2 regions of the Arthrobacter sp. 10T416 genome follow, and region 2 is predicted to be linked to the other one. Evidence: predicted binding sites of a transcription regulator. Region 2 holds the regulator's gene; the other holds the start of a gene.

Region 1 (7,899 bases), on a different contig from region 2:
GGACCGCTGCCTCGAGTTCGTCCTCGTGCAGCGCGAAGATGTCGGCGTCGGTGTCCTCGGCGAGGACCACAGCGTTGCGTTCGAAGACCTTTTTCAGCGCGATGATGTCGTCGCGGACCCGGCCCGCGCGTTCGTAGTCGAGTTCGGCGACGGCGGCGGCCATGTCCTTCTCCAGGCGGGAGACGAAGCGTTTGGCCTCCCCGCCCATAAAGGCGCAGAAGTCCTCTGCGAGGGCCCGGTGGTCCTCGGCGGAGATCCGGCCGACGCATGGCGCGGCGCACTTGTCGATGTACCCCAGCAGGCAGGGCCGGCCGCTGGCCTGGGCGCGCTTGAGGACGCCGGGGCTGCAGCTGCGGACCGGGAAGACGCGCAGCAGAGTGTCCATGGTGTCGCGGATCGCCCCGGCCGTGTAGGGCCCGAAGTAGCGGGTCCCCTTCCGCCGCTCGCCGCGGAGGACCTGCACGCGCGGGTACTTCTCCGCCATCGTGACGGCGAGGTAGGGGTAGGACTTGTCGTCGCGGAACATCACGTTGAACCGCGGTTTGAATTCCTTGATCCAGGTGTATTCGAGCTGCAGGGACTCCAGTTCGCTGCCGACTACGGTCCATTCCACGCTGCTGGCAGTGTGCACCATGGCATAGGTCTTGGGCAGCAGGCCTGCGGGGTTGGCGAAGTAGGAGTTCAGCCGGGAACGGAGGTTCTTGGCCTTGCCGACGTAAATGACCCGGCCATGCGGGTCGCGGAAACGGTAGACGCCCGGGTTGGTCGGGATCTCCCCCGTCTGGGGCCGGTAACTAGCTGGATTCGCCACTGGTCTATTCTACTAAGCCGGCCGGGTCCGCGCCCGACGGCGCTCCCCCGGCGGCGTGTGCCGCGGACCGTGCGTCCTGCCGGGAAACGCGCCTAGTCGACGCTTTTGCTCTGGTTGTAAGTGGTGGCCCGTTCCTGGCCGCTGAGTTCGGCGATCGCGTCCATGATCCGGTCCGTGACCTGGCGCCGTGCGGGCAGCGAGTGGTCCGGGCCGGTCTTGTCGAAGTAGAGCGGCTCCCCCACCTTCATGGTGAAGTGCTGCGGCCTGACCTTGTTGCTGTCCGCCGGCTGCAGATTCTCGGTGCCGATGAGGCCCACCGGGATGACCGGGGCCCCGGTGGTGAGGGCCAGCCAGCCGACGCCGGTGCGGCCGCGGTAGAGGATACCGTCGCGGGAGCGGGTGCCTTCGGGGTAGATCCCGACGCCCTTGCCGGAGTCAAGGATGTCCAGCAGCGTCTTCAAGGCCTGCACGCTGGCGGCCTGTTCGCCGCGTTCGACCGGAATGGATCCGACGGCCTCGAAGAAGGACTTCATCAGCTTGCCCTTGGCGCCGCCGGTGGTGAAGTACTCGGCCTTGGCGAAGAACGCGACGGGGCGCGGCATCAGGGCCTGGACGATCACGCTGTCCAGGAAGGAGAGGTGGTTCGGCGCAACGATGAAGGGGCCGGACTTGGGCACATTCTCGAGTCCGATCACGGTGGGCCGGCAGGTGGACGTGACCAGACCACGCGTCGTCCAGCGGATTGCGTCAAACATTGCCAATGGTGTGCACCTCTTTTAGGGCTGTGGTCCCCGGGCAGTCGGAGATTCTGGTGATCGTAGCGGGTAACCCCGTGGCGGTGCGCGCAGGTTCAACTTCTCCGGCGGTCCGCCGGCCGCCGTCGGACACAAAACCCCAGCCTACGCCCGCGGCGGGAGGCGGTGGTGCAGCCGGTCCGGCGGGCGGGCCGTGGAGGCCGGCAGTCACTGCCGCCGATGTATGCGTCACCGGAGTAGTTTCTCACGACGATGGGGATGCTTGAAATTCACATACCCCTGCAGGCATACGTCGCTGCCGACCGGCCTGCTGCCCGGCGACGCGCAAATGCCCTGCCGCGGCCGGAATAACCGGGGCGGCAGGGCATTTGCGCGTCGTGGGACAAAGTCCGCGTCGCCAGGGGCCGGGGTCAGCCCAGGATGTCCGCGAGGAATGTCGCCGTGTGGCTTTCCTTGGACTTGGCCACCTGCTCGGGCGTACCCGAGGTGACAATCCTGCCGCCGCCGGAACCGCCGTCGGGCCCCAGGTCGACAATCCAGTCGGCGCTCTTGATGACATCGAGGTTGTGCTCGATGGTGATCACGGTGTTGCCCTTCTCGACCAGGCCCTGCAGGACCATCAGCAGTTTGCGGATGTCCTCGAAATGCAGGCCCGTGGTGGGCTCGTCCAGGACGTACACGCTGCGGCCGTTGGAGCGCTTCTGCAGTTCGGCGGCCAGCTTCACGCGCTGCGCCTCACCGCCAGAGAGGGTCGTGGCGGGCTGGCCCAGCCGGACGTAACCGAGGCCGACGTCCACCAGCGTCTTCAGGTGCCGGGCGATCGGCGAGAACGCGGCGAAGAACTCCGCGCCTTCCTCGATCGGCATGTTCAGGACGTCCGCGATGGTCTTGCCCTTGTAGTGCACCTCGAGCGTCTCGCGGTTGTAACGCGCGCCGTGGCAGACCTCGCAGGGCACGTAGACGTCCGGCAGGAAGTTCATCTCGATCTTCAGGGTGCCGTCGCCGGAGCAGGCTTCGCAGCGGCCGCCCTTGACGTTGAAGGAGAACCGGCCGGGCATGTAGCCGCGGACCTTGGCCTCGGTGGTCTCGGCGAAGAGCTTCCGGATGTGGTCGAAGACGCCCGTGTACGTGGCCGGGTTGGAGCGCGGGGTCCGGCCGATGGGGCTCTGGTCCACGTGCACCACCTTGTCGAGGTGCTCGAGGCCCTGCACGGTCTTGTGCCGGCCGGCCACCTGCTTGGCGCCGTTGAGCTTGTTGGCGAGCACCTTGTAGAGGATCTCGTTGACCAGGGTGGACTTGCCGGAGCCGCTGACGCCGGTGACCGCGGTGAACAGGCCCAACGGGAAGGCCGCGTCCACGTTCAGCAGGTTGTTTTCCTTGGCCCCGACCACCTTCAGCTCGCGCTTCTTGTCGTACTTGCGGCGCTTCTTCGGGACCTGGATGGACTTCCGCCCGGACAGGTAGTCGCCGGTGAGGGATTCGGTGTTCTTCAGCAGGTCCTGGTAGGAACCGGAGTGGACCACCATGCCACCGTGCTCGCCGGCGCCGGGTCCGATGTCGACCACCCAGTCGGCCTCGTGGATGGTGTCCTCGTCGTGCTCCACCACAATCAGGGTGTTGCCGAGGTCCCGGAGCCGGGTGAGGGTTTCGATCAGCCGCCGGTTGTCGCGCTGATGCAGGCCGATGGACGGTTCGTCGAGGACGTACAGCACCCCCACCAGGCCGGAGCCGATCTGGGTGGCCAGCCGGATGCGCTGGGCCTCGCCGCCGGACAGGGTGCCGGAGGGGCGTTCCAGGTTCAGGTATTCGAGGCCGACGTCGAGGAGGAACGTCAGGCGGGCCTGGATCTCCTTGAGGACCTGGTGCGCGATCTGCGCCTCACGGCCGCTGAGCACCAGGGTGTCCAGGAAGTGCGCGCATTCGCGCATGGGCAGCGCCGCGACCTCGGCGATGGATTTGCCGTTGATGAGGACGGACAACGACGCCGGGTTCAGCCGGGCACCGTTGCAGGCCGGGCACGGGACCTGGCGCATGTACTCCTCGTAGCGGTCCCGGGCGGAGTCGGAGTCCGTCTCGGTGTGCTTGCGGTGCACGTACTGGACCACGCCTTCGAAGCCGGTGCTGTATTTGCGTTCACGGCCGAACCGGTTGCGGTACTGGACCACCACCTGGTGGTCCTTGCCGTGCAGCACGGTCTGCCGGGCCTCCGCGGAGAGTTTCTCCCACGGGGTGGTCATCTTGAAGCCGATTTCCTTGGCCAGGCCGCCGAGGAGCCGGTTCCAGTATTCCGTGGTGGCCGTGCCGAGGGACCACGGGGCGATGGCACCCTCGGACAGCGAGAGCTCGGGGTTGGGGATGAGGAGTTCCTCATCGACCTCGAGCTTGGTGCCGATGCCGCTGCAGGCGGAGCAGGCGCCGAAGGGGTTGTTGAAGGAGAACGAGCGGGGCTCGATCTCGTCGATTGCCAGCGGGTGCTCGTTGGGGCACGCGAGGTGTTCGGAGAACGCGCGGATGCGTCCGGGATCGTCGGCCTCCAGGTCCACGAATTCGGCGAGGACCCGGCCCTCGGCCAGTCCCAGTGCGGTTTCGACGGAGTCCGTCAGGCGCTGGCTGATGCCGTCCTTGACCACCAGCCGGTCCACCACCACCTCGATGGTGTGCTTGAACTGCTTACCGAGCTTGGGCGGGTCGCTGAGCTGGATCAGCTTGTCATCCACCCGGGCGCGGGAGTAGCCCTTGGCGGTGAGCTCCTTGAACAGCTCGACGAACTCGCCCTTGCGGCCGCGCACCACGGGCGCGAGGACCTGGAAGCGGGTGCCCTCGGGAAGTTCAAGGAGCTGGTCGACGATCTGCTGCGGGGTCTGCTTGGTGACCGGCTCGCCGCAGACGGGGCAGTGCGGGCGGCCCACCCTGGCCCAGAGCAGGCGCATGTAGTCGTAAATCTCGGTGATGGTGCCCACGGTGGAGCGGGGGTTCTTGCTGGTGGACTTCTGGTCGATGGAGACCGCGGGCGAGAGGCCCTCGATGAAGTCGACGTCGGGCTTGTCCACCTGGCCAAGGAACTGGCGGGCGTAGGCGGAGAGCGACTCGACGTAGCGGCGCTGCCCTTCGGCGAAGATCGTGTCGAAGGCGAGGGAGGACTTGCCGGAGCCCGAGAGTCCGGTGAAAACGATCATGGCGTCGCGCGGCAGGTCGAGGTCGACGTTGCGGAGGTTGTGTTCGCGCGCGCCCTTCACCACCAGGCGGGACAGGTCGGGACGGGCCAGCTCCGTACCGGACGACGCCGGGCTGGAGCGCTGTGGGGCCGCTTTTCCGGACTTCACCGGAACGGCGGCAGGCTGGACATCGACGGCAGGTTGATCAGCTACGGCTTTAGGCACGCCTCCAATGCTAATCGAAAACTTCTTCGAATATCCATTCCGGGCCGGGATGTGCTAATGGCGGCCCCGTTAGTGGCGGTCGTACGCCGCCGCGAGGAGTTGGACGGCCTCCGCGAAGCTGGCGCCCTGGGCCTTGGCGGCGTCAGCGAACTCCGCAGCGGCGGCGGCGAGCGAGCCCCAGGCCTCGTCGCGGGCGCACACGACGGTGCCGTTCCGACCGCGGGTGGCAACGACGCCGGCGGCTTCGAGTTCCTTGTAGGCCCGCGCCACGGTGTGCGGTGCAACGCCGAGCTCGGCCGCGAGGCTGCGCACGGCAGGGAGGCGGGTTCCTGGGGCCAGGGTGCCTTTGTCCGCGTGTTCGATGATGTTCAGCCGCAGCTGCTCGAACAGCGGCACGGAACTGCCGGTGTTGGGCTTCCAGGCGCCGGGGAACTGCGCCGCGGCATGCTCTGCGGCGCTCACCGGTCCGACTCCGGCACCCGTGCGGGCTGCTCGCGGCCGGCAAATTGAGCGCGGTAAAGCCCGGTGTACACACCGTCCGCGGCCATCAGGTCCTGATGGGTCCCTTGTTCAACAATCCGTCCGTGGTCCATGACCAGAATTAGATCAGCGTCGCGGACTGTGGACAAGCGGTGGGCTATCACGAAGCTGGTCCTCCCCTGCCGGAGCCGGGCCATGGCCTGCCGGATCTGCATTTCCGTCCGGCTGTCCACGGAGCTGGTGGCCTCGTCAAGGATCAGGATGCTGCGGGCGGCCAGCTGGGCGCGGGCGATCGAGATGAGCTGGCGCTGGCCGCGGCTCAGGGAGTCGCCGTCGTTGCCCAGCATGGTGGCGTAGCCGGCCGGGAGGGCCCGGACGAACTGGTCCACGTGGCTTGCCTGGGCGGCGGCCACAATGTCGTCGTCGTCTGCGCCGGGCCGGCCGTATTCGATGTTCTCCCGGATGCTGCCGGTGAACAGCCAGGCGTCCTGCATCACGGTGCCGAAGGTTGCCCGCAGTCCGTCGCGGGGCAACTCGGCGATGTCCACCCCGTCGACCGTGATCCGCCCGGAGTCCAGCTCGTAGAACCGCATCAGGAGGTTGACCACGGTGGTCTTGCCGGCGCCGGTGTGACCGACGATCGCCACGGTCTGGCCCGGTTCCACCGTGAAGGTCAGGCCCTCGACGACGGGAGAGGCGGGGTCGTAGCCGAACGTGGCGCCCTCGAAGGTGACCCTGCCGGCGGGCGGCGGGGATCCGGCGTCGGCCGCGCGGACCGCGGCGGCCCGGGCGGACCCGGCGGCGGGCCCGGCCGCGTCGGCGGGGATTTCCGGCGCGTCCAGCAGCGCGAAGACGCGCTCGGCGGAGGCGATGCAGGACTGCATGAGGTTCAGCATTCCGCCGATCTGGCCCATGGGCTGGCTGAAGAGCCTGCTGAACTGGATGAAGGCCTGCACCCCGCCGATGGTCATGGTGCCGGCGGCGACCTGCAGGGCTCCGATGACGGCCACGGCGATGTAGTTGAGGTTGGCGACGAAGATCATCAGCGGCTGCACAGCCCCGGAGACGTACTGTGCGTTGGAGGAGGCCCGGAAGAGCCGGCCGTTGCTGGTGCTGAAGACGGCCGCCGCGGCCTCCTGCCGGCCAAAGGCCTTGACTACCTCATGGCCGGTGAAGAATTCCTCCAGGTGGGCATGGAGGGCCCCGGTGCTGTCCCACTGGTCGGTGAAATAGGCCTGCGATTTCCGGGCGACAAGCACGGTGATCAGGGTGGAGAGCGGAACCGAGGCCAGGGCAATGAGCGCCAGCAGCGGGGAGAGCCAGAACATCATGGCCAGCGCGCCGGTAAGCATCAGCACGGACATGATCAGCTGGTTGAGTAGCTGGTTGAGGGCCTGGGAGACGTTGTCGACGTCGTTGGTGGCACGGCTGAGCACGTCGCCGCGGTGCTGGTCGTCGAAGTGGCTCGAGGGCAGGACGTGCAGCTTTTGTTCCACCGAGGCGCGCAGCCCGTAACTGAGCCGTTGCACGGCCGTCGCCGTGAGTGCGCCCTGGATCCAGCTGAACAGGGACGCGCCGAGGTACATCAGCGCTACCGCCAGGAGCAGGCGTCCGAGTTTTTGGTCGTTAAAGGTGCCGCCCACAACGCTGTGGACCACGACGTCGGTGGCGTCGCCGAGGTATTTGGGGGCAGCGACGTTGAGCGCCGCGAACCCGCAGGTGGCGGCGACGACGCCGGCCATACGAAGGCGCACGGGTTTCAGAAGTCCCAGCAGCCGGCCGGCCGCCCGCCACTTGGCGGCGGCTCCGGCCCGCGGTGCAGGGAATCCGGCGCTCATGGGGTTTCCTCGAGGACCAGCTGCGAGGCGGCGATTTCCCGGTAGGTCAGCGATGACGCCATGAGCCCGGCATGGGTTCCCTGGGCGACCAGCCGGCCCTCTTCAAGGACCAGGATGAGTCCGGCATCTTCAATCGTTGCTACCCGCTCGGCCACCACCAGCACGGTGGCTGAGCGCAGGAGGGGCTCCAGCGCCGAGCGGAGCCGGGCGTCGGTGCCGTAGTCCAGGGCGGAGAAGCTGTCGTCGAAGAGGTACACGGGAGCGGGGCGCAGCAGTGCCCGGGCGATGCAGAGCCGCTGGCGTTGTCCGCCGGAGAGGTTGGTGCCGCCCTGGCTGACCGGAGTTTCCAGGGCGTCGGGAAGATCCCGGACGAAGTCGGCTGCCTGGGCCGTCTCCAGCGCCGCCCACAGCTGGTGGTCAGTGGCTTCCGGACCACCGACGCGCAGGTTCTGGGCGAGGGTCCCGGAGAACAGGTAGGAGTGCTGCGGCACCACGGCCATCAGGTCCCGGAGCGACGCCAGCGGCAGCGTGTTGATCTCGCGGCCGCAGATGCTGATGCTGCCGGCGGTCGCGTCCAGGAACCGGGGCAGCAGGTTCAGGAGGGTGGTTTTGCCGCTGCCCGTGGCTCCGACGAT
Region 2 (7,899 bases):
TGCGAACGGCTCCTGGCCGCCAAGGAAAACCGCGAGGTGGTCTGGTTTTCGCGCAACAGCAGCTTTGACCCGCAGCAGGGTTACTCACAGCCGGATGACTCCGCGCCGGCCCTGGTCAACATCGCCCCGCTCAGCGTCGCCGGGCGGCTGCGCGAAGGGCTGTTCGCGGACCACACAGTCGTTCTGACCTCGGCGACCCTCGCCATCGGAGCGGCGTTCGAGCCCGCAGCCGGGGGACTGGGACTGGTGGGGCCCGGGGCGCCCAGCTGGACCGGCGTCGACGTCGGTTCCCCGTTTGAATATCCAAAACAAGGCATCCTGTACGTCGCCAAGCACCTGCCCAAACCGGGCCGCGGTACCTCCCCGGAGGCCCTCGACGAACTCGAGAAGCTGATCCGCGCCTCGAACGGCGGGGCACTGTGCCTCTTCTCCTCCCGGCGTGCTGCCGAGGAGGCCGCCGAGGCGATGCGGCCCAGGTTGGGCCTGAGCATCCTCTGCCAGGGCGAATCGACCATGACGGCGCTGGTCAAGCAGTTCGCGGACGAGCCGGACACCTGCCTGTTCGGGACAATGTCGCTGTGGCAGGGCGTTGACGTACCGGGTAATTCCTGCCGCCTCGTGGTCATCGACAGGATCCCGTTCCCACGGCCCGACGATCCCCTGATGACCGCCCGCTCCCGGGCCGTGGCACAGTCGGGCGGCAACGGTTTTATGAGTGTCTCTGCGACCCACGCGGCCATCCGCCTGGCGCAGGGCGCCGGCCGGCTGATCCGTTCGACGTCGGACAAGGGCGTGGTGGCCGTACTCGATTCCCGGCTGTCCACCGAGCGCTACGGCGGCTTCCTGCGCGCGGCGCTGCCACCGTTCTGGCCCACCACGGATCCGGCCGTGGCGCTGGCCGCCCTCGACCGCTTGGCCAAGGCCCCGGCCGCCGGATAGGCCGGAAACTTCTGCCCCAACGCCACAGGCCCCGTCCGGAACATCGGACGGGGCCTGCTGAGTTGGTGCTTGGTGGTTCCCGGTTAGAGGGAGCGCAGTACGGACACGACCTTGCCCATGATGACGGCGTGATCGCCGAGGATCGGTTCGTACTGGGTGTTCTGGGGGAGCAGCCAGGTGTGGCCGTCGCGCTGGCGGAACGTCTTGACGGTGGCCTCGTCGTCGAGCAGCGCGGCCACGATGTCACCATTGACGGCGTCGTTCTGGCGGCGGACCACCACCCAGTCACCGTCGCAGATGGCGGCGTCGATCATCGAATCCCCCGCCACCTTGAGCATAAACAACTCGCCGTGGCCCACCAGCTGGCGTGGCAGCGGCATAACGTCTTCCACGACCTGATCGGCCAGGATCGGGCCGCCGGCGGCAATCCGGCCCACGAACGGCACCATCGCGGTGTCCGTGGCGCTGGCCAGTTCCGAGACGGCGAGGCCGCCCACGGCCCGCAGACCGCTGGACTTCTCGACGCCGGAGATGGGGGTGGCGCCGCCGTCCAGGGTTAGCGGCATCAGGACTTCCATGGCACGGGGCCGCTTGGGGTCCCGCCGCAGGTAGCCGAGCTTTTCCAGCTGTGAGAGCTGGTGGGTGACGCTGGAGAGGCTGGCGAGCCCCACGGTGTCACCGATTTCGCGCATGGACGGCGGGTAGCCGTTGTCCGTGACCGAACGCTGGATCGTCTCCAGGATCTTCTTCTGCCGGACGGTAAGGCTCTTCGGCGCCCGACCGGTCTGCGGGCTCCGTTGGGTAGCCCTCCCGCCGGCGGCTTGTGCTGCCATATTCGCCATGCCTTTCCGTTCCGCCCTGCGGACCTTGCCGCCGGGCCGCTGTGGCCTGAAAACCCCCGGGGCCTAAAAATGTCAGACCCCGTTGTTGAACTTGAACTGTCCAACCGCAGGTGAACTCACCAGCGGTTGTTCCGTGATTCAAAAGTAGGCCAGCACACCATGTTTTTCAAACATTTGTTCTAGCGAGTCTCGACAATGTTCGTTCATAGGTGCTAAAACAGAACAAGCAGAGTTCGAATATGTGTTCGAAACCTGTCGACGGGAACCGAATGCAGGTTTCGATTCTGTGTTCTAAGTTTCGCAGTCGCAGGTTCGCCTATAAAGGTCACGCGTTCGATGGTTCGGCCGGTTGGCGGCGGGTACATGGAGTACGCCGGGCGGCACAGAGAGGTCCAGGAGGGCTTAGTTATGTCAGCAGTAAGCGTTATGTCCGGTTCGTTCGGCACCATCAAGTCCCGCACGGCCGTGCCCCAAGCGGCAGCACGCCAGGCGCCCCTGCGGCTGACCCGCCGGGGACGGTTCGTCTTCATCGGCCTGCCGCTGATCGTCCTGGCTGTCCTGGTCCTGTCTCTCGCCGGTTTCCTCAACGCCCCCGCCAAAGCGGCCGACTCCGCCGCGGAGCTCTCGGTGACTCCCGCGGTCACCGTCACCGTCCAGCCGGGCGAATCCCTCTGGGCGATCGCCGGCGCCGTGGCACCGGAACGCGATCCCCGCGACGTCGTGGCCGACATTGTCCAGCTCAACAACCTCGGCGCCGCCCGCGTGATGCCCGGCCAGCAGCTCTTCGTCCCCTCCAAGTAGGCAGGGCCCCCGCCGGCGAATGACCAGCCGGCGTGTGAGTGAACGCCCCTGGTGAACCCCGGCAGCCCTTACGGGGCGGGCATTCCGGGGTCACAGTTTCGGGGCGGGCCCGGGTCTCACTTAAACTGGGCGGGTGACTGACCAGCTAGAGCGACTCAACCGACTGCCCCTCCGCACAAACCTGCGGGGCCTGCGCCCCTACGGCGCACCCCAGCTGGACGTGCCCATCCTGCTGAACGTCAACGAGAACACGCACGGGGTCCCGGCCGACGTCCGCGCCGCCATCGCCGAGGCCGTGACCGAGGCCGCCGCGGGGCTGAACCGCTACCCGGACCGCGAGTTCACCGAACTCCGCGAGGCCCTCGCCGAGTATCTGGGCCACGGCCTCGAAGCGGACAACATCTGGGCCGCCAACGGGTCCAACGAAGTGCTCCAGCAGATCCTCCAGGCCTTCGGCGGCCCGGGGCGCACCGCCCTCGGCTTCCCTCCCACGTACTCCATGTACCCGCTACTGGCCGCGGGGACGGACACCGAATACATCGTGGGAGTCCGCGCCGAGGACTACGGCCTCAGCGCGGAATCGGCAGCCCGGCAGGTCCGCGAACTGAAGCCCAGCGTGGTCTTCCTCTGCTCGCCGAACAACCCCACCGGGACAGGCCTGGGCCTGGATGTTGTGGAGGCCGTCTATGAGGCGGGCCAGGAAAGCCAGACCATCGTGATCGTCGACGAGGCGTACCACGAGTTCGCCCACGACGGCACACCCAGCGCACTGACCCTGCTGCCCGGCCGCGAGCGGCTGATCGTGTCCCGCACCATGAGCAAGGCCTTCGCCCTCGCCGGCGCACGGCTCGGCTATATGGCGGCCGCCCCGGAGGTCACGGACGCCCTCCGCCTCGTGCGGCTGCCGTACCACCTCTCCGCCATCACCCAGGCAACGGCCCTGGCCGCCCTGCACCACCGCGTGGCGCTGATGGCCGACGTCGAGGACATCAAACGCCAGCGGGACAGGATCGTCTCCGAACTGATCCGGATGGGCCTCAAACCCGCCGCCTCGGACTCGAACTACGTCTTCTTCGGGGGCCTGGATAACCCGCACGAGGTCTGGCAGGGGCTGCTGGACGCCGGGGTGCTCATTCGCGACGTCGGCATTCCGGGACATCTGCGGGTGACAGCCGGCACTGAGACGGAAACCACAGCGTTTCTGCAGGCCCTCGAACAGATCCTGACCGGCCGCCAAGCACCGTCCGCCTAGACTTAACCCAGGACCCACGCACACCGCCCTGTTCGCCGGGGCGCCGCCTTCATCCAAAGGACACCCACATGAACAACCCCGGAGCAGCCGCGGCCCAGGCCCGGACCGCACGCCTGGAGCGGACCACCAGCGAGTCGTCCGTCCTGGTCGAGATCGACCTCGACGGCACCGGTGTATCGGACATCAGTACCTCCGTGCCGTTCTACGACCACATGCTGACGGCGCTCAGCAAGCACTCCCTGATCGACATGACGGTCAAAGCCACCGGCGACACCCACATCGACGTCCACCACACCGTCGAGGACGTGGCGATCACCTTCGGCGAAGTCCTGCGGACCGCGCTGGGCAACAAGGCCGGGATCCGGCGCTTCGGGGAGGCCACCGTGCCGCTCGATGAGGCCCTCGCCCAGGCCGTCGTCGACGTCTCCGGCCGCCCCTACCTGGTCCACGCCGGCGAACCGGCCGGCCAGGAGTACCACCTCATCGGCGGCCACTTCACCGGCTCGCTGACCCGTCACGTCTTCGAAGCCATCACCCTGCACGCCGGCATCTGCCTGCACATGAACGTCACCGCCGGCCGCGACCCGCACCACATCGTCGAAGCCCAGTTCAAGGCGTTCGCCCGGGCGTTGCGCGCCGCCGTCGAACCTGACCCCCGCGTCGAAGGCATTCCCTCCACCAAGGGCGCGCTGTGACCGGAAAAGTGCTCCGCGACGGGGCCATCATCAACCCGGACGGGGACCGGAAGCCGGCCTCGCCCGCAGGCAAGCCCACCGTCACGGTGCTGGACTACGGCTCCGGGAACGTCCGGTCGGCCGTCCGCGCCCTCGAACGCGCCGGGGCCGAGGTCATCCTCAGCGCCAAGGCCGAGGACGTGCTGAACGCTGACGGGCTGGTGGTCCCCGGCGTGGGGGCCTTCGAAACCGTGATGAAGGAACTCAAAGCCGTAGACGCCGTCCGGATGATCGGGCGCCGCGTTGCCGGCGGCCGGCCCGTACTCGCGATCTGCGTCGGCCTCCAGGTGCTCTTCGAGGCCGGGGTGGAACACGGTACCGTCGCCGAGGGGATGGGGGAGTGGCCGGGCAAGGTCGAGCTCCTGCCGGCCGAAGTGGTGCCGCACATGGGCTGGAACACCGTCACGGTGCCGGAAGGGTCACGCCTCTTCGCCGGCGTCGAAAACGAACGCTTCTACTTCGTCCACTCCTACGGTGTGCAGCACTGGGACTTCGACGTGATCCAGCCGCGGATGGCTGCCCCGCTGGTCACGTGGTCCGAACACGGGGCACCCTTCATCGCCGCCGTGGAAAACGGCCCGCTCTGCGCCACGCAGTTCCACCCGGAAAAGTCCGGCGACGCCGGAGCGCGCCTGCTCCGCAACTGGGTGGACAGCCTGCGCGGCGCCGCCCGCGCCGTTCCGGCCCCGGCCACCGCCCCGGCCGTTCCCGCCCCGGAAGGAACGGCCTAGATGTGGTCCCTGGTCCTCATGGGCCTCGCCGGACTGCTGGTTGGCGGAGCCCTGTCCTTCCGGCAGCAGAAGAGCCCGCTCTGGGTGCAGATCGTGTTTTACGTCCTGGCCGCGATGTCCCTCCTGGCCGCCTACCTCCTGACGCTGCCCGGCAAGTAACCGGCCCCGCAGCGACGAATTCCTGACCCCTAATCCGTGAGGACCCTCCGATGACCACCGAAACCGCGCTGCCCGTCCTTGAGCTGCTCCCCGCCGTCGACGTCGTAAACGGCCAGGCCGTGCGCCTTGTCCAGGGCGAGGCCGGCAGTGAAACCAGCTACGGGACCCCGCTGGAAGCCGCGCTGAACTGGCAGGACCAGGGCGCCGAATGGGTCCACCTGGTGGACCTCGACGCAGCCTTCGGCCGCGGTTCGAACGCGGAACTCCTGCGCGAAGTGGTGGGCCGGCTCGACATCAAGGTGGAACTCTCCGGCGGACTGCGCGACGACGAGTCCCTGGAAAAGGCGCTGGAGCTTGGGGTGGCCCGGGTCAATCTCGGCACGGCGGCGCTCGAGAACCCCGAGTGGACCGAACGCGTGATCGAGCGGTTCGGCGACAAGATCGCCGTCGGCCTCGACGTCCGCGGCACCACCCTCGCCGGCCGCGGCTGGACCAAGGAAGGCGGCGACCTCTGGGAGGTCCTAGGCCGTCTGGAGGACGCCGGCTGCGCCCGCTACGTCGTCACCGACGTCACCAAGGACGGCACGCTCCAGGGGCCTAACGTTGAACTGCTCCGCCAGATGGTCGAGAAGACAGGAAAGCCCGTGGTGGCCTCCGGCGGCATCTCCAGCCTCGAAGACCTCAAGGTCCTGCGCTCGCTCGTGCCCCTGGGTGTCGAGGGCGCGATTGTCGGCAAGGCCCTCTACAACGGCAACTTCACGCTGCCCGAAGCCCTCGACGTCGCCGGCCGCCGCTAGCCCGGACCCTTCATGGAGCCCAACACCCAGCCCGGCCCGCGCGCCCTGCCCGGCCACATCGCCGCCGCCCTTGCCGGGGCGGGCGGCCCGGCCGATTCCGCCGGGCAGCCCTGGGCCGGCCGGAGCCTCACCGGCGAAGACGCGAAGATCCACAATTTCGAGGACGACGACGGCGCTGCCGACGCCGGCTATCTCGTGACCCTGGCCGATCTCGCTGCCGGCCGCGGGGACGAGGCGGCCGTGGTGGCGGCCCTGGCAACCGCACGGGTGTTCGTGCCGATCCTGGCCACCCTCGCCGAGGAAGCGGAGGCCGTCGCCGGCCCCCATGGCGACCACGTCCATGGCGACAAGCAAGCGGATATGGCCCTCGTGACCCTCAAGGCGCCGGACGGCCGCACGGCGCTGCCGGCCTTCACCTCGGCCGCGGCCCTGGCCGCCTGGCATCCCGAGGCCAGGCCCGTGGCCGTGTACGCGGCGCGCGCCGCGCTGTCCGCCGTCGCCGAAACCGCCGAACTGCTGGTGCTGGATCCCGGCTCCGCCACCACCTTCGTGGTGCGCCGGCCCGCCGTCTGGTCACTCGCCCGGCAAGAGGCCTGGACACCCAGCTACAGCGATCCCGCGGTGGCCGCATCGGTCGGCGACGCCGCTGCCGGCATCCCGGCGCTCCGCCGCGTGGAGATCCACCCGGGCGGCGGGGTTGCCTCAATGCAGGCCGGCGGGCAGCAGCTTGCCGGCGGCGGCTCCGGTCCGGAACTGCGGGTTGTGCTGTACCTTGAAGACGGACTCGACGCCGCCGCGGTGCAGTCCCTCGTGGCCGGCCTCAACGAGGCCCTGGCCCGGAATGAAACATTTGCTGAACGGGTTGACTCGATGGAAATCAAGTTGCAGCGCGCAGCTCAATAGGCCACGGCCCGCACCCAGAGTTCCCGGTGCTGCCGACGGCAGTACACAAAGGAATGCAGTTTCGTGAATTTCGCGCTTTACCGGGACCTGCTGGCTGTGCGGCCCATCAGGAACCTCCTGCTGGTGGGTATGGTGGCCCGCATCCCGCACTCGGCCGCGGGGGTCCTGCTGACCCTGCACATCGTCCTGAGCCTGGGCCAGGGGTACGCAGCCGCAGGTGCGGCCGCCGCGGTGATGACCATCGGCATCGCCGTCGGGGCCCCCTGGCGTGGCCGCCGGGTCGACACGGTGGGCCTGCGGAAGGCCCTCATCCCGTCCGTTGTCTCGGAAACCGTTATCTGGTCGATCGTGCCGCACGTCAGCTATGAACTCCTGCTGCCGCTGGTGTTCGTCGGCGGCCTGCTGACGCTGCCGATCTTCAGCGTCGTCCGCCAGTCGCTGGGAATCCTTGCCAGCGGCGAGCAGCGCCGGACGGCGTTCGCCCTCGACGCGATCAGCACGGAGCTGGTCTTTATGATCGGTCCCGCCGCCGGAGCACTGGTGGCCACCGCGGGTTTCTCCGTGCTGGGGCTCACGGTGGTGGGCGTTGCGACGTCCCTGTCCGGTCTGTTCCTGATGTGGATCAACCCGCCCACACGCAGCACCACGACCGGCCCGAAACCGGAGCAGGTTTTCGCCGCGGCCCAGCAGGAAGGCGCGGAGGCAGCATTGGTCGCCGCCGCGCCCGCCCACCTGCAGGAG

Evidence for each region. Region 2 encodes LexA, which represses DNA repair genes until DNA is damaged. Its sites were predicted from a motif close to TCGAACANNTGTTCGA; they were not measured.
Region 1: a site for LexA is predicted at 4,961-4,976, ahead of uvrA (excinuclease ABC subunit UvrA). Genes of this name have one in related genera too.

The regions. Positions count from the first base shown of each region.
Region 1 is NZ_JBFTHI010000001.1:249,014-256,912, reverse strand. It holds gene uvrC (excinuclease ABC subunit UvrC) at 1-811, opposite strand, end outside; gene AC1DBE_RS01140 (lysophospholipid acyltransferase family protein) at 904-1,572, opposite strand; gene uvrA (excinuclease ABC subunit UvrA) at 1,977-4,832, opposite strand; gene AC1DBE_RS01130 (GntR family transcriptional regulator) at 5,016-5,408, opposite strand; gene AC1DBE_RS01125 (ABC transporter ATP-binding protein) at 5,405-7,264, opposite strand; gene AC1DBE_RS01120 (ABC transporter ATP-binding protein) at 7,261-7,899, opposite strand, start outside.
Region 2 is NZ_JBFTHI010000016.1:42,901-50,799, reverse strand. It holds gene AC1DBE_RS14905 (ATP-dependent DNA helicase) at 1-939, shown strand, start outside; gene lexA (transcriptional repressor LexA) at 1,023-1,772, opposite strand; gene AC1DBE_RS14895 (LysM peptidoglycan-binding domain-containing protein) at 2,190-2,582, shown strand; gene AC1DBE_RS14890 (histidinol-phosphate transaminase) at 2,716-3,834, shown strand; gene hisB (imidazoleglycerol-phosphate dehydratase HisB) at 3,903-4,529, shown strand; gene hisH (imidazole glycerol phosphate synthase subunit HisH) at 4,526-5,299, shown strand; gene AC1DBE_RS14875 (hypothetical protein) at 5,300-5,458, shown strand; gene priA (bifunctional 1-(5-phosphoribosyl)-5-((5-phosphoribosylamino)methylideneamino)imidazole-4-carboxamide isomerase/phosphoribosylanthranilate isomerase PriA) at 5,509-6,255, shown strand; gene AC1DBE_RS14865 (SseB family protein) at 6,268-7,158, shown strand; gene AC1DBE_RS14860 (MFS transporter) at 7,222-7,899, shown strand, end outside.